DNA from 3 places in the Mesorhizobium sp. B2-5-4 genome. Region 3 is predicted to be linked to each of the others. Evidence: predicted binding sites of a transcription regulator. Region 3 holds the regulator's gene; each other region holds the start of a gene.
The links. Region 3 encodes PhoB, which activates phosphate uptake and scavenging genes when phosphate is short. Its sites were predicted from a motif close to TGTCATNNANCTGTCAT; they were not measured.

Region 1: the regulator PhoB is predicted to act here: its motif matches at 2,083-2,099, upstream of FJ492_RS18870 (acid phosphatase).
Region 2: the regulator PhoB is predicted to act here: its motif matches at 2,157-2,173, upstream of phnC (phosphonate ABC transporter ATP-binding protein).

What each region holds. Positions count from the first base shown of each region.
Region 1 is NZ_VFUR01000014.1:130,771-136,380, reverse strand. It holds gene FJ492_RS18875 (DUF922 domain-containing Zn-dependent protease) at 1-431, shown strand, start outside; gene FJ492_RS18870 (acid phosphatase) at 479-2,011, opposite strand; gene FJ492_RS18865 (cytochrome-c peroxidase) at 2,242-3,477, shown strand; gene FJ492_RS18860 (SDR family oxidoreductase) at 3,661-4,365, opposite strand; gene FJ492_RS18855 (XRE family transcriptional regulator) at 4,489-5,106, opposite strand; gene FJ492_RS18850 (FAD-binding oxidoreductase) at 5,249-5,610, shown strand, end outside.
Region 2 is NZ_VFUR01000010.1:169,642-175,251, forward strand. It holds gene phnL (phosphonate C-P lyase system protein PhnL) at 1-686, shown strand, start outside; gene FJ492_RS15325 (DapH/DapD/GlmU-related protein) at 683-1,300, shown strand; gene FJ492_RS15330 (DUF1868 domain-containing protein) at 1,411-2,121, shown strand; gene phnC (phosphonate ABC transporter ATP-binding protein) at 2,252-3,109, shown strand; gene phnD (phosphonate ABC transporter substrate-binding protein) at 3,220-4,128, shown strand; gene phnE (phosphonate ABC transporter, permease protein PhnE) at 4,185-5,141, shown strand; gene phnE (phosphonate ABC transporter, permease protein PhnE) at 5,145-5,610, shown strand, end outside.
Region 3 is NZ_VFUR01000006.1:223,738-229,347, reverse strand. It holds gene pstC (phosphate ABC transporter permease subunit PstC) at 1-457, shown strand, start outside; gene pstA (phosphate ABC transporter permease PstA) at 461-1,312, shown strand; gene pstB (phosphate ABC transporter ATP-binding protein PstB) at 1,309-2,112, shown strand; gene phoU (phosphate signaling complex protein PhoU) at 2,138-2,845, shown strand; gene phoB (phosphate regulon transcriptional regulator PhoB) at 2,865-3,554, shown strand; gene FJ492_RS10085 (ROK family protein) at 3,557-4,804, opposite strand; gene xylF (D-xylose ABC transporter substrate-binding protein) at 5,073-5,610, shown strand, end outside.

The sequences.
Region 1 (5,610 bases), on a different contig from region 3:
GCATTGCCCGCGCCATCGCCCACACCAATTTCAAGCTGACCTGGACCAGGGATTATCAGGCGCATGCCGGAGCCTGCGTGCTGGTTTCGGCGAAGCCCAAGCTCATCATCACCTACACCTTGCCCAGCCCCTCATCGCCGCTGCCCTCCGCCATCCAGAAGAACTGGGAGGTTTTCCTCGCCGGCGTCAGCGCCCACGAAAAGGTGCACGGCGCGAGCATTGTCGACATGGCGCGCAAGATCGAGGCGGCGACAGTGGGCCTGACCGTTCCCGACGACCCAAAATGCAGCAAGATCCGGGTCGAGATGACCAAGCGCCTGTCCGCACTCTCGCAGGCGCAGCGCCAGGCAAGCCGCGATTTCGACCGCGTCGAACTCGGCCAGGGCGGCAATCTGCAGAAGCTCATTCTTGCCTTGGTCAATGGCGGCTGAGCCACCGCACCCCGCGGCGCGGCGGCATATCCGCCGTTCGCCCCGGCCTACCGGCTGAGGTCGAGCGCCGCGCTCAGATCCCCCATCGGCGGCTCGCCATTGGCGGCCAGCGCCTTGTCGCGGGCAACGATGCCGGTCAGTACCGGCAGGTCGTAGCGCGCGGTGATGAAGCGCAGGATCGATGTCGTGTCGTATTGCGTGTGGTCGACCATGCCCATCCTGGCATAGGGCGAGACGATGAAGGCCGGGATGCGGTTGCCCGGGCCCCAGCGGTCGGCCTTGGGCGGCGCGACATGATCCCAGAAGCCGCCATTCTCGTCATAGGTGACGACCACCAGCATGTGGCCCCATTGCGGGCTCTTCTCCAGATGCGAAATGAGGTCGGCCAGATGCTGGTCGCCGCTGGCCACGTCGGCATAGCCGCCATGTTCGTTGAGATTGCCCTGCGGCTTGTAGAAACTCACCGCCAGCAGCTTGCCGTCGTCGATCGCCTTGATGAACTCGGTGCCATTCAGGCCGCCGTCCCTCAGATGCTCGGTGCGCGCGGGGGTGCCGGGCGCGTAGGCGGCAAAATAGTTGAACGGCTGGTGGTGGAACTGGAAGTTCGGCACCGGCGTCGCGTTCTTGCCGTCCAGCGTTGCCTGCCAGGCGCCGGCATACCAGGCCCAGCTCACCCCCTTCAGCGACAGCAGATCGCCGATGGTGATGTCGTGCTGCGGCGGCAGCGTGGTGGGCGCGGCCGGGTCGGCCAGCGCCTTGTCGCCGCCCTCGGCCGGCTTGTTGGCGCTCGGTTGATAGGGCGGCTGCATGGTGTTGACGGCATGGAAGTCGGGCGTGATGGCGCCGTCATTGACGAATTTCGGTACGCCGCCGAGTGCCGAGGCCGGCGAATTGTCAGCGACCTTCAAGGTTGTGCCATCGGCCTCGACCACGGCGATCTGGCCCTTGATCGGGCCGGTGTCGGCGTGGGGGTAGACCGGTGTACAGGCGCAGGCGAGCTGGAAATGGTTGAGGAAGGAGCCGCCGAAGGCGCCCTGGAAGAAATTGTCGGCCAGCACATACTTCTTCGCGACCTGCCACATCGGCAGGATGGAGCCATCATAGTGCCCCATGACCAGGCCGCCGGAATCGGCCCAGGCGACGAATTTGTCGTTCTTGCCGCCGTCGATCTGCATCTGCTCCTGGTAGAAGCGGTGCCACAGATCATGGGTGATGACGTTGGTGCCTTCGTTGAAGCCCTTGGGATCGTCAATGGCGAAGGCAGCGTTGGCGAGGTGCGCGGTCTCAGCCTCCGTCACCACGGGCGTGACGCCCTTTCCAGTCAGCCCGCCCCAGGCCGGCGGCAGTTCGGCCAGCGGCTTGCCATCGCGGTCGAGCTGGCGCGCCTGGTCGGCCGAGACATTGGCCAGCCCGTTGGCGCCGGGGAAGCCGCCATAGAGATTATCGAAGCTGCGGTTCTCGGCATAGATGACGACGACAGTGTCGATCTTGTCGAAGGCGGGAGGGGCGGCATTGGCCGCGAGGGGAAGCAGGGCCGAGCCGGCCAGGCAGAAGGAAGTGAGGAGTTTGAGCCTCGTCATAGGGAAGACCTCGTGGCTTGACTGTGGCTGGAGGGGCGCGGGAACCATAGGGGCAGCTAACGTGGATGCCTTGTCACCTTTGTGACATCCGCCGCCGCGGCGAACACGGTTTCGTGAGCACTGGAGCCGTTCATCAATCCGTTGCACTCCATTCCTATTTCCGGGCCAAAGCGGACATTCCCCATGACGACGGGACGATGAAAAAGACGACGAGACGATGGAAAAGCCTGATGATCGCGATTGCCGCGATCTCGACCTTTGGCTTTGCCGCGCCCGCGAATACGGCGGATGGCGTCCATCCCGGTCCGCTATCGCGCGCGCAAGCTTTCGCGCGCGCCGAGGCGCTGACCGCCTTGGGGCGAAAAATGTTCTTCGACCCGGCGCTGTCGGCCTCGGGCAGGCAGGCCTGCTCGTCCTGCCATGATCCGCGCCATGCTTTCGGACCGGCCTCGGCCACGCCGGTCGAGATGGGCGGCCCGAACCTCGACCAGCCCGGTGTGCGCGCGGTGCCCTCGCTGCGCTATCTCCAGGCCGCTCCCGCCTTCACCGAGCATTTTTACGATTCCGACGACGAAGGCGACGAGAGCGTCGACAACGGTCCGACCGGCGGCCTGACCTGGGACGGCCGCGCCGACCACGGCAAGGATCAGGCGAAAATCCCCCTGCTCTCGCCCTTCGAGATGGCCAACAAGGATGCGGGGGCTGTCACCGCCGCCCTGCGTAAATCGGCCTATGCCGACGAGTTCAAGGCAACCTTCGGCAACGATGTCTTCGACCGCCCGGGCGACGCCTTCGACGCCGCCGCCGAGGCGCTCGGCACGTTCGAGCAGAGCGCCGCCGATTTCTACCCCTATTCCAGCCGCTACGACGCCTTCCTCGCCGGCAAGGCGACATTGTCGGCGCAGGAACGGCGCGGCCGCGCCCTGTTCGAGGACGAGGCGAAAGGCAATTGCGCCTCCTGCCACCTCAGCGAACCCGCCAATGACGGCGAGCCGCCGCAGTTCACCGACTTCGGCCTGATCGCCATCGCCGTGCCGCGCAACCCGGCCATCCCGGCCAACGCCGACCCCGCCTATGCCGATCTCGGCCTGTGCGGCCCGCTGCGCACCGATTTTCACGGCCGCACCGGCTATTGCGGCCTGTTCAAGACACCGACGCTGCGCAATGTCGCGCTGCGCAAGAGTTTCTTCCACAACGGCTACTTCCACACGCTGCGCGACGCCGTCGCCTTCTACGCCAGCCGCGACACCGACCCCGGCCACTGGTATCCCAGGAATGCAGACGGCATGGTGAGGCAATATGACGATTTGCCAAAGGCTTACTGGGGAAATCTCAACCAGGACCCACCCTTCAACGGCAAGAAACCCGGCGACAAGCCGGCGCTCAACGACACCGAGATCGACGACATCGTGGCGTTTCTGCGGACGCTGACGGATGCGGATCAGACGGCGAAGCGGTCGCGGTGAACTGGGAAGCCCCGCCATAGTGGGTCGCTGGTTGACTGGCGACTAGCCGAATCCCTCCCTCCCTTCGTCATCCTAGGGCGGAGCAAGGAGCGAAGCGACGCGGCGCAGACCCTAGAATGACGAAGGGAGGGAGGGATTCGGCTAGGCTAATCCGAGAGGTATCGGACTGAAGCCAGCCGCCTCTCACAGCGCCCGGATGACGCCCCCATCCACCCGGATATTCTGCCCGGTGATGTAACCCGCCCCGTCCGACGCCAAAAACGCGATCGTCGCGGCGATCTCCTCTGATGTGCCGTAGCGTTGCATCGGTACGTTGTCGCGGCGCTCTTCGGTGGCGGGCAGGCTGTCGATCCAGCCGGGCAGCACATTGTTCATGCGCACATTGTCGGCCGCATAGGTGTTGGCGAAAATCTTGGCGTAGGCGGCAAGGCCGGCGCGGAACACGGCCGAGGTCGGGAACATCGCGTTCGGCTCGGCCACCCAGGCCGTCGAGATGTTGATGATGGCGCCGCCCTTCTGCTTGACCATCTGCGGCGCCATGATGCGCACCGGCCGGATGACATTCATCAGGTAGACATCCATGCCGGTGTGCCACTGCTCGTCCGTGATCTCCAGGATCGGCGCGCGCGGCCCATGGCCGCCGCTGTTGACCAGCACGTCGATGCGGCCATAGCGCTCCAACGTGAGGTCGGCGAGACGCTGCAGGTCGTCGTTCGACTGGTTGGAGCCGGTGACGCCGAGCCCGCCAAGCTCCTTGGCCAGCGCCTCGCCCTTGCCGGACGAAGACAGGATCGCCACCTTGAACCCATCCGCCGCCAGGCGCTTTGCCGCCGCCGCGCCCATGCCGCTGCCGCCGGCCACGATGACGGCTGTCTTTTCTACACTCATCGGATTTCCTTTTCAGATTGGCGAGAGCCACGGTTTCAGCGGTCCCTATAGCCGGTTTCGCCGCGCGGTTCGAACGAGAAAGCCTGAATCGAGCTGCAGAAAACTTGCGCGGTGAGCCGCGCCCTACCCCTCCACCGTCTCCAGCACGGAGAGCAGCGTGCCTTCCATGTCGGGCTCGTCGCCGGAGCAGACGCACAGCATTTCGGCGTCGCCCTCGCCCACCGAGAGATAGGCATGGCCCATGGTGGAATCGATGTAGACGCTTTCGCCCGCTTTCAGCCGCACCGGCGCGTACTGGTCGGTGTGCAATTCGATCTCGCCCTTGAGCACGATCAGGAACTCCTCGCCGGCATGCCGGGTCAGCGGACCGAACTCTTCCGGCGTGCGGGCGCGTGCATAGGCGTGGATCGGCACCATGCGCTTGCGCACGAGATCGGTGGCGAGATACCGGTAGTCGTAGTTGCGGGTCAGCTGGCGCAGTGTGTTGGACTGCGAGGTCACCGAACGGCGGGTGCGCGCCGCCGGCTGCTTGCGGTCGCCGCTGAGCAGCTCGGTCACATGGATGCCGAGCCCTTCGCAGATCTGTAAAAGCTTGTCGTAGCTCAGCGACATCTGGTCGTTCTCGACCTTGGACAGCGTCGACACCGCGACGCCGGTGAGAGAGCTGACCTCCTGCAAGGTCCAGCCATGTCTTTTTCTCAGGGCACGCAGACAATCACCGAGATTCGGTTGCTCCGACATTGTCAGCTCCATGAAGCGGCGGCACGTCACTACCGCGGGGTTCACCCTAGGTAGTCGAACTCGAGCGGGCCATCAACAACATCAATAATTTTCTTATACGCTAAATATTGACTGCATACGAAATTATTTTTACGACTGATGGATGCAGTCGGATTCTCCCACCAAGATCATCGTCATCGGCGGCGGCATCGCCGGTCTCTCCCTTGCCGCCGAGGTGGCGGACTGGGCCGATGTCACCGTCATCGAGCGCGAACCGCATCTCGGCTATCACGCCAGCGGCCGCTCCGCCGCTCTGTTCACCGAGACCTATGGAAACCGGCTGGTGCGCGGGCTGACGCTGGCCAGCCGGCAGGCGATAGTCGAGGGCGGCTTCGTCGCCCACCGGCGCGGCGCGCTGCACGTCGGATGGACTGGTGACGATACCGCCATCGACCGGCTGGCTCATGAATTGCAGGCGCTGGTGCCGAGCGTGCGCCGCCTATCGGCGGCCGAGCTCCACGCGCT
Region 2 (5,610 bases), on a different contig from region 3:
CCGATGTCGCCAAAAGCTTCACCATGCATCTGCGCGACGGCATCAAATTGCCCATCGTCGCGGGTGTTTCGTTCTCGATCAAAGCCGGAGAATGCACCGTGCTCGGCGGTCCGTCCGGTGCCGGCAAAAGCTCGATTCTGAAGATGCTCTACGGCAACTACGCCGTCGACGAAGGCCAGATCATCGTCACGCACGAGGATGGGTTGATCGATCTCGCCCATGCCAGCCCACGCACCGTGCTTGCCGTGCGCCGGCAAACGATCGGCTATGTCAGCCAATTCCTGCGCACCGTGCCGCGCGTCTCGGCTCTCGATGTCGTCGCCGAACCACTGGTTGAACGCGGCGAGGAGCGCGAGGCAGCCCGGGCCAAGGCATGCTCCTTGCTGGCCCAGCTCAACCTGCCGGAAAAACTCTGGATGCTGCCGCCGGCAACCTTCTCGGGCGGCGAGCAGCAGCGCGTCAACATCGCGCGCGGTTTCATCACCGAACATCCGATCCTGCTGCTCGACGAGCCGACCGCATCGCTCGACGCGACCAATCGCGACGTGGTGATCGAACTCATCGCCGCCAAAAAGGCGGCAGGCGTCGCCTTGCTCGGCATCTTCCATGACCACGAAGTGCGCGAGGCGGTGGCCGACCGCATCATCGACGTCACCGCCTTCGCTCCGGGAAAACTCGCCGCATGACCAGGAAATTGTCGGAAACGCCGCTGGTCCACCCGACAGCGGAGGTGCACAACTCGACGCTCGGCCGCTGGACCGAGATCGCCGACCGCAGCCGGGTCTCGGAAAGCGAACTCGGCGACTATTCCTACATGATGCAGGACTGCGCCGTCTGGTGCGCGACGATCGGCAAGTTCGCCAACATCGCGGCCAGCGTGCGCCTCAACGCCACCAACCACCCGACATGGCGGCCGACGCTGCACCATTTCACCTACCGTGCCTCCGACTATTGGGACGACGCCGAGCACGAGAGCGAATTCTTCGCTCAGCGCCGCGCCAAACGCGTCACCATCGGCCACGACACCTGGCTCGGCCACGGCTCGACCGTCCTGCCCGGTGTCACCGTTGGCGATGGTGCTGCGGTCGGCGCTGGCGCGGTCGTCTCGAAGGACGTCGCGCCCTACACCATCGTTGCCGGCGTGCCGGCCAAACCGATCCGCGAGCGCTTCGACCGCCGCACCGCCGAGCGCTACCAGGCGCTTGCCTGGTGGGACTGGGACCATGCCAGGCTGCGTGCCTCGCTCGACGACTTCCGCGAGCTGTCGGCCCAGGCGTTCCTGGAGAAATACGGGGGATAGAGCAGTTCCAGAAAAAGTGGGATATAGCCCTCACATCGACGTCATGAACGACTCTGTTTCATATCCTTGACACATCACCGGGGCAGGACGCGGGTTCCAAGGAGATCGCCATGCTCGACACCGTCAGACCCTCGCTCGCCGGATTCTTTGCCGGCTCCAATCCGACGCCGCCGGCGCATCTCGGCACGCGCTACGACGCGTCAGGCAACTTTCTCCTCGAGCCCGGCAACACCGTCGTCAGCCATCTGGTCAGCGGCTCGCCATCCGAAGCCGTGGTGCTCGCTGTGCGCGATCGGATGATGGCGATGTCGGATGCCGACCGCCTTGCCTTCACGCCTGTCTCCAGCCTGCACATGACGCTGTTCCAGGGCATCATCGAATATCGCCGCCGCTTGCCTTACTGGCCACGGGACGTGCCGCTCGACACCGGCATCGACGCCATGACCCGCCTCTATCTGGAGCGCCTGAAGGGTTTCCAGGGTGCCGGTCCATTCAACATCAAGGTCGTCGAGATCGTGCCTACCGGCCTCACCGTTGCCGGCGCGACCGCCGAGGATGTGCGCATCATGCGTGAATGGCGCGATGCGCTGGCCGTGCCATTCGGCTACCGGCACTCCGATCACGACAATTACGTCTTTCACATCACCTTCGCTTATCAGATCCAGCGTCTTGCCGACGACAGGGCCGCCGCATGGCAGACGCTGTTCGACGAATGCCTGGCGCTTTTCGCGCGGCAGGCGCCGGTGATCGAGATCAAGGCTCCAGCCTTCTGCGCATTCCGCGACATGGAGCATTTCGAGGAATTGCTGGTGCTCGGCTGATCGCCGGCAGGACGCCGGCCGTCATATCTGTGGAGCGTAACAAAACTGACATGCTGGCGACACGGCAGGTTCATGTGGCTGCGTTAGGCGAGTGCCTGACGATCAATATGGACCGGACTGGAACCAGCCCATGTCAGCAAGCTCTGCCACGCTCGAAATTCGCGGTGTCAGCCGACGATTTGGCAAGAACACCGCCGTCAGCGACGTCAACATCTCGATCCCGCAGGGGCAGATGGTCGGCGTCATCGGTCGTTCGGGAGCAGGCAAGTCGACGCTTCTTCGCATGATCAACCGTCTTGTCGACCCCAGCCAAGGGTCGATTTTTTTTGACGGCGCCGAGGTCTCCCGCCTTCGCGGGTCGCCGTTACGGCGTTGGCAGCGCGACTGCGCCATGATCTTCCAGCAGTTCAACCTGGTGCCGCGCCTCGATGTGCTCACCAACGTGCTGCTTGGCAAATTGAACCACCGTTCGACCTTGTCCAACCTTCTCGGCATGTTCTCCCGTGCCGAATGCGCCGAGGCGGTCGCCGCGCTCGAGCGGCTAGACATCGCCCGTACGGCACTTCAACCCGCCGGCACCCTGTCGGGCGGTCAGCAGCAGCGCGTCGCGATTGCCCGTGCCCTGATGCAGCAGCCCAGGGTGATCCTCGCCGACGAGCCGATCGCCTCGCTCGACCCGCTCAACGCCAAGGTGGTGATGGATTCGCTGCAGGACATCAATCTGCGCGAAGGCATCACCGTCGTCACCAACCTGCACACGCTCGATACCGCCCGCACCTATTGCAACCGCATCATCGGCATGGCCGCCGGCAAGGTCGTCTTCGACGGACCGCCCGAAGAGCTCAACCGCGAAGCGGTGCGTCTAGTCTATGGCGCCGACAGCAATGGCGGTGAGATATCGGAGGTCATCACCTCCACCAGCGTTGCCTTCAAGCAGAAGATCGCCGCATCCGCCGGACCGCTCGAACCCGCATTCCCGGGATACTGAGCCCATTACGGGCATAGCGAGCAGCCTGGATCGTCCGCCCGCGTCAAGGGCACTTGTCAAGATCAAGAACGCTGCCGGCGCGGGGCCGGAACCTACAGGAGAGATAGCAAATGTTCAGGAAGATGGTTTTCGGTGCCGTTTCGGTGCTCGCCATGGCCACCAGCATGGCCCACGCCGCCGATATGAAGGAATTTCGCGTCGGCATTCTCGGCGGCGAAAACGAAACCGACCGGCTGCGTAACTACCAGTGCCTGGCCGACCACCTGAAGGCCGAGTTCGGCTTCGAGAAGGTTTCGCTGTTCCCCGCCGCCGACTATGACGGCGTTATCCAAGGCCTGCTCGGCGGCACGCTCGACTTCGCCGAACTCGGCGCTTCCGGCTACGCCAGCGTCTATCTGAAGGATCCGAAGGCGGTTACCCCGATCCTCACCACCAAGCAGACCGACGGCTCCACCGGCTACTATTCGATCGGGCTGGCGCTGAAGACGTCGGGGATCACCGACATCAAGTCGGCCAAGGGCAAGAAGCTCGGCTATGCCGATCCGGATTCGACCTCCGGCTACCTGATCCCGCTGACCCAGATTCCGAAGACCACCGGCGCCTCGAACGAAACCTTCTTCGCCTCGACCCAGTTCAATGGCGGCCACGAAAACAACGTTCTGGCCGTGCGTGACGGCAAGGTCGATGTTGCGGTCGACGATTCCTCGGGCATCGGCGACTTCAAGAACGGCTACACCTCCGGCACATTCCACAAGGAAGTCGCCAAGGGCGCCGTTGACCCCAACGACTTCGTCGAAGTCTGGCGCTCCGGCCTGATCCCGAATGGCCCGCTTGTCGTGCGCACCGCGATCGGCGACGACATGACCGCCAAGCTGGCCGCCTTCTTCACCGACCTGCCCAAGAAGGACAAGGCTTGCTTCGAAGGCGTCGAAGGCGGCGATTTCACCGGCTATGTTCCGGTGAAGCCGGACTTCTACAGCGTCATCGTCGAAGCCCGTAAGGCAGCCATCGGCGGCTAACGGCGAAATCGCAAAAGGGCGGTATCTCAGGTACCGCCCTTTTTGCATCTCCGATCATGACCCTTTCCGTGACAGCCTCCTCCGGCGCCACCCATCAGACGGCCGATGCCTGGCGACGCCAGACGTCGCTGCGCCGGCTCTATACAGTGCTCGGCGTCGGACTGCTGCTTGCCGCGATGCTCTCCAGCATGTGGTTCGCCGACGACGCCAATGCCGGGCACTTCTTCGACCGGCTGCCGCACATTCTGGATTTCCTGAGCTGGCTGGTCCCGAAGGACTGGAACGACGTCTGGCGGGCGCTGTTCGATATCGCCTCGCCGCATGACACCGGCACCCAGGAATTCAACTTCCCGCTCGGCCGCGTCCACGTCTGGGGCGGTTTCTACATCCCCGAATATTTCGAGCTGATGCTGACCACCGTGAACGTGGCGCTGGTCTCGACCTTCATCGGCTTTGTTTTCGCGGTGCCTTTTTCATTCATCGCGGCGCGCAACCTGACGCCCCATCCGGCACTGAGGCTGGTGGTCAAGCGCTTCATGGAATTGCTGCGCGCCTTTCCCGAGATCGTCATCGCCGGCCTCTTCGCGGCAATCGTCTCGACCGGTCCGATCGCCGCCATCATCGCCATCGGCCTGCATTCGATCGGCGCACTCGGCAAGCTGTTCTACGAGATCAACGAGAACATCGACATGCGTGCGGAGGAAGGCCTGCGCGCCGTCGGCGCCAACTGGTTCGAGCGGGTGCGCTTCGCCGCCCTGCCGCAGGTGTTGCCCAATTTCGTGTCCTATACGCTGCTCCGGGTCGAGATCAACGTGCGGGCCTCCACCATCATCGGCGCCGTCGGCGGGGGTGGCATCGGCGAAGAACTGAAGCTGTCCATCTCGCGCGGCTTCGGCGCCAAGACGCTGGCGCTGGTGCTGCTGCTGTTCACGACTATCTTCATCATCGACCAGTTTTCCGCCTGGCTTCGTCGCAAGCTGGTCGGCGAACAAGCCTTTATGATGGGGGCGTAAATCATGGCGAACATGACCGCCGAGGAGATTCTGTCGATCGAGACGCGCCATCCACAGGTGTTCCGACGCCCGGCATACAAGCGCTTTGGTCCGCTGCTCCTGTTCGTCGGCACTCTCCTCTATCTGATCTATGCCTTGTGGTTCTTCAGCCTGCCGCAGGTGCTGCGGGAATCGCATTGGGAGCGCCTCCCGCTCTTCCTGACACAATGGATCAGCTACGATCTGCAACCGGAATTCCGTCTCGACCAGCCGGAGATCACGCCCAAATATCCGCGTTTCTCGGCGCTGGGCGACAATCCCAATCCGGATTGGGTGATCAAGAATGCCGACGGGTCCTTCACCGTGCGGATCGACGGCCAGGCCAAATCCGTCACATTCGACAAGACCTACGCGACGATTGTCGCTCATGGCCAGACGGTGCCGGTGGCGCTGACCAGCGGCAAGCCGGTGATCACGGGTCCGGTGCCGG
Region 3 (5,610 bases):
TGGCATTGGCCTGCTGACCTCGGCGATGATCCTGGCCATCATGATCCTGCCTTTCATCACCTCGATCACCAAGGATGTGTTCGACACGGTGCCGCCGGTGCTGAAGGAGTCCGCCTACGGCATTGGCTGCACGACCTGGGAGGTAACACGCCGGGTCGTCGTCCCCTACACCCGCATCGGCATAATGGGCGGCGTCATGCTTGCTCTCGGCCGTGCGCTCGGTGAAACCATGGCGGTCACCTTCGTCATCGGCAACGCCCACCGGATCAGCGCCTCGCTGTTCGCGCCGGCAACGACGATCTCGGCAACCATCGCCAACGAATTCACCGAAGCCGTCGGCGATCTCTACACCTCCTCGCTGGTGGCGCTCGGCCTGATCCTGTTCGTCATCACCTTCCTCATCCTTGCCATCGCCCGGTACATGCTGATGCGCATCGATGCCCGTACCGGAGTCTGACCGATGTCGACAGCCGCATCGCTTCACCAGAGCCGCAAGCGCAAGAACGGCGTGATGATGACGCTCTGCGTCATCGCCGCCGGCATCGGCCTTGCCTGGCTGGCGCTGATCCTCGGCGCGCTGCTCTATAAGGGTCTGTCGGGCGTTTCGCTCTCGGTGTTCACGGAAATGACCCCGCCGCCCGGTGATGCCGGTGGCCTGCTCAACGCCATCTACGGCAGCATCGTGATGACCATCATCGGCATCGTCGTCGGCACGCCGATCGGCGTGCTGGCCGGCACCTACATGGCCGAATACGGCCGCTTTTCGAAACTCACCACCGTGGTACGCTTTATCAACGACATCCTGCTGTCGGCGCCCTCAATCATCATCGGCCTGTTCGTCTACGAATTGATGGTGCGGCCGATGGGGCATTTCTCGGCCATCGCCGGTGCCGTGGCACTGGCCATCCTGGTCATTCCCGTCGTGGTGCGCACCACCGAGGACATGCTCAACCTTGTGCCGAACGCCTTGCGCGAGGCCGGCACGGCGATTGGCGCGCCACGCTGGGTGGTCATCCGTTCGGTGGCCTACCGCGCGGCGATGTCCGGCATCGTCACCGGCATATTGCTGGCCATCGCCCGCATTTCCGGCGAGACGGCGCCACTTCTTTTCACGGCGCTGAACAACCAGTTCTGGTCGAGCAACCTCAACGCGCCGATGGCCAGCCTGCCGGTCACCATCTTCCAGTTCGCTCTCAGCCCCTATGAGGAATGGCAGCAACTGGCCTGGACCGGCGCACTCATAATCACATTGACGGTTCTCGCGCTCAGCATCTTTGCGCGCAGCCTGACCGGACGCAGAGAGGACAAATGAGCCAGATGTTGTCTCCAGACATGACGATTGCCACCGAGGCGGCCGCCAAGGCGAAGATCGAGGTCAAGAACCTCAATTTCTACTACGGCCAGTCGAAGGCGCTGAAGGACATCACGCTGTCGCTGCCCGAGCGCAGCGTGACGGCCTTCATTGGACCGTCGGGTTGCGGAAAGTCGACGCTGCTGCGCGTCTTCAACCGCATCTACGAACTCTACCCCAAGCAGACCGCCGAGGGTCAGGTGCTGCTCGACGGCCAGAACGTTCTCGACCGCTCGCAGGATCTCAACCTGTTGCGCACCAAGATCGGCATGGTGTTCCAGAAGCCGACGCCGTTCCCGATGTCGATCTATGAGAACATCGCCTTCGGCGTCAGGCTCTATGAGAAGATCGGCAAGGCCGAGATGGACGGCCGTGTCGAGCAGGCGCTGAAGCGCGCCGCGCTGTGGAACGAGGTCAAGGACAAGCTCAATGCCAGCGGCCTCAGTCTGTCGGGCGGCCAGCAGCAGCGGCTTTGCATCGCCCGCACCGTGGCGGTGAAGCCGGAGGTCATCCTGCTCGACGAGCCGGCCTCGGCGCTCGACCCATTGTCGACTGCCAAGATCGAGGAATTGATCGACGAGTTGCAGGCCGACTACACGATCGTCATCGTCACACACAACATGCAGCAGGCCGCGCGGGTCTCGAAGCAGACGGCTTTCATGTATCTGGGCGAGCTGGTCGAATTCGACAAGACCGAGAAGATCTTCACGTCGCCTCGCGAGAAGCGCACGCAGGACTACATCACCGGCCGCTTCGGCTGATCTCACGCATACGAGGACCAGGATCATGGCCGAACACACAGTCGCAGCCTTCGACGAGGATCTCGGACAGATCAGCAAGCTGATCAGCGACATGGGCGATCTTGCCGGCACGATGGTCGGCGGCGCCACCAAGGCGCTGCTGAATTCCGACAATGCGCTGGCACAGCGCGTCGTCTCCGACGACGCCATCATGGACGCGCGCCAGCGCGAACTCGACGATCGCGCCATCACCCTGATCGCCAAGCGCCAGCCGATGGCCGACGATCTGCGTCATGTCGTCGGCTCCATCCGCATGGCGGGCGATCTCGAACGCATCGGCGACCTTGCCAAGAACATTGCAAAGCGCGTCGGCTCCGTCGGCCTTACCGCCACCCCGCGCGATCTGTCGCACTCGATAGATTCCATGGCGCAGCTGGTGCTGATCCAGGTGCAGGGGGTAGTCGAGGAATACGCGGCAGGCGATGCCGCCGCCCTCGCCAAGCTCAGGAATGACGACGAACGCATCGACATCAAATACACTTCGGTGTTCCGCGAACTCCTGACCTACATGATGGAGGATCCCCGCAACATCACGGCTTGCACGCATCTTTTGTTCTGCGCCAAGAATCTCGAACGCATCGGCGACCACGTGACCAACATCGCCGAGAATGCGTATTATGTGCTGACCGGCACGCAACTGCCCGCCAACCGTCCGAAGCAGGACGAGACGGCGATGTCGGTGCCGGCGGCTTGACGGCAGGGATGATCAATCGATGATCGCGCCACGCATCATGGTGGTGGAGGACGAGGAGCCGCTCGGCGTGCTTCTCCGCTACAATCTGGAATCGGAAGGCTACCAGGTCGAGGTGGTGACACGCGGCGACGAAGCCGAGATCCGCCTCCAGGAGAACGTGCCCGACCTCCTGGTGCTCGACTGGATGGTGCCGGCGGTTTCCGGCATCGAACTCTGTCGGCGCCTGCGAATGCGGCCCGAGACCGAGAGGCTGCCGATCATCATGTTGACGGCGCGCGGCGAGGAGAGCGACCGCGTGCGCGGCCTCTCGACCGGTGCCGACGACTATCTGGTCAAGCCGTTCTCGACACCGGAATTCATGGCCCGGGTCAAGGCGCTGCTGCGCCGCGCCAAGCCGGAAGTGCTGTCCAGCGTGCTCAAGGTCGGCGACATCGTGCTCGACCGGGAATCGCACCGTGTCTATCGCAAGAAGAGCGAGATCCGGCTCGGACCGACCGAGTTCCGCCTGCTCGAATTCATGATGCGTCATCCCGGCCGCGTGTTCTCGCGCAGCCAGCTGCTCGACAATGTCTGGGGCGAGACGATCTATATCGATGAACGCACCGTGGACGTGCATGTCGGCCGGCTGCGCAAGGCGGTCAACAACGGCCGTATGCCGGACGTGATCCGCACCATTCGCGGCGCTGGTTACGCGATCCGCGAAGACTGAAATCAGGCTACATTCTTGCCCGGAACGCCGGGCCTCGCCAGCACGCCCGGCGCGAAAATCTCCTGGTCCACGAAGGTCAATGCGCGCATAGCGCAACCTTCGCGGATGAGCGGCAGCTCGTTCGGCTCGGTGTCGAAGGAAATCGATTCCGAATGCTGGCCGCCGGCGGTCTGGCCGATGGCCTCGCGCAAGGCCGGCTCGATCAGGTCGAAGGCGGCGGCGCTGACGCCGACCATGGCGACGGGTGCGGGATCGATCAGCGCGAACAGGCTGCCCAGCCCATAGCCCAGCGCCTCGCCGGCCTTGCGATAGGCTTCGCGCTCCGGTCCGTCTTTCTCCCTTGCCGTCGCGGCGAGTGTCCGCATCTGCGCATCGCTGACATCTGCGACCGGTTCGGCGTCCTCGCCAAGCTGCCTGGCGTTGCGCCAGATGGCGTAGTTGCCGGCATAGGCCTCGACGCAGCCGCGCCGTCCGCAGCGGCAGAGCGCGCCTCCCGGGCGATGGATCATGTGGCCGAACTCGCCTCCCGATGAATGCGTGCCGGTGAACAGCTCGCCCTTCAGCACCAGGCCCATGCCGATGCCGTGCGAGAGCAGGATGGCGATGAAGTCGTCGCGGTAGCGTTCGGGGTCGCGCCAGCGCAGCGCCACCGCCATCATGTTGCAGTCGTTCTCCATGGTGGCGGGGATGCCGAACTCGGCTTCAAGTATGTCGGCGAAGGGAATGTTCGTCTGCGGCGTGATCGGCGACCACAGCATCGCACGCGCCTCGCTGTCGGTGATGCCCTGGATCGCCAGCGCGATGCGGGCAATACTGCGGACGTCGAGATCGGGGTCCTCGAGGCGCCGCCGCACTATTGCCGTGCATTCGCCGATCAGCGCCTCGCGCGACATGGTCAGCGTGTCCAGCCGTCGCTGTTCCTCGGCGACCACCTGGCCGGAATAATCGATGACGGCGACGGACAGGAAATTCAGCGACAGCACCACGGTCATCACAGCCGCGGCCTCGGGGTTGAGGCCAAGGCCAACCTGCGGCCGGCCGCGTTTCAGTGAACCGGCTTCGTTCGGCTTGCCTTCGGTCAGGATACCCTCGTCGATCAGGTCGGCTGATATCGCCGATATGGTCGAGTGGCTGAGGCCGGTGGTGGCGGCGATCTCGGTGCGCGAGGGCTGACCACCCTGACGCACGGCTGCAATCACCATGGCGCGGTTGCGCCGGCGCAGATCGTCGTGGCGGATTCCGACCGACATGCTTCCCACATCCTCCCGTCGCCGCGGTTCTTGACACCCCCTCGAACCTCTCCGGCAATGGGCCGAATACTGGCAGATGCGGCAGGAGCTGTCATTTATTTATTGCGGGACTCGAAAAAAGGCTCCCGGCACCTCAAAATCCATCAGAATCGATGTTGACAGTGTTCCGACGATGGATCAGTGTTTTTTCGAGGCTCGAAAAAATAGGGCCTATGCCGGCCTTCGGGCCAGTTTGGTCGCGCCATACGCGGCGCAGGGAGGATATACCATGAAGAGATTCACAGTCGCCATCCTGGCGGGTGTCGCCATGTCGCTGACGCTGGCGTCGGTGGCGCAGGCGAAGGACAAGGTCATCGGCGTTTCCTGGTCGAATTTCCAGGAAGAGCGCTGGAAGACCGACGAGGCCGCCATGAAGAAAGCGATCGAGGCCGCGGGCGACAAGTACATTTCCGCCGATGCGCAGTCCAATCCCGGCAAGCAGCTGACCGATGTCGAAAGCCTGATTTCCCAGGGCGCCAATTCGCTGATCATCCTGGCGCAGGATGCTTCGGCCATCGGCCCAGCGGTGCAGAAGGCGCTCGACGAGGGCATTCCGGTCGTCGGCTATGACCGCCTGATCGAGAACAAGGACGTCTTTTACCTGACCTTCGACAACAAGGAAGTCGGCCGCATGCAGGCTCGCGAGGTGTTCAAGGTCAAGCCTGAAGGCAATTACGTCTTCATCAAGGGCTCGGGTGCCGACCCGAATGCCGACTTCCTGTTCTCGGGCTCGATGGAAGTGCTGAAGGAAGCCATCGACAGCGGCA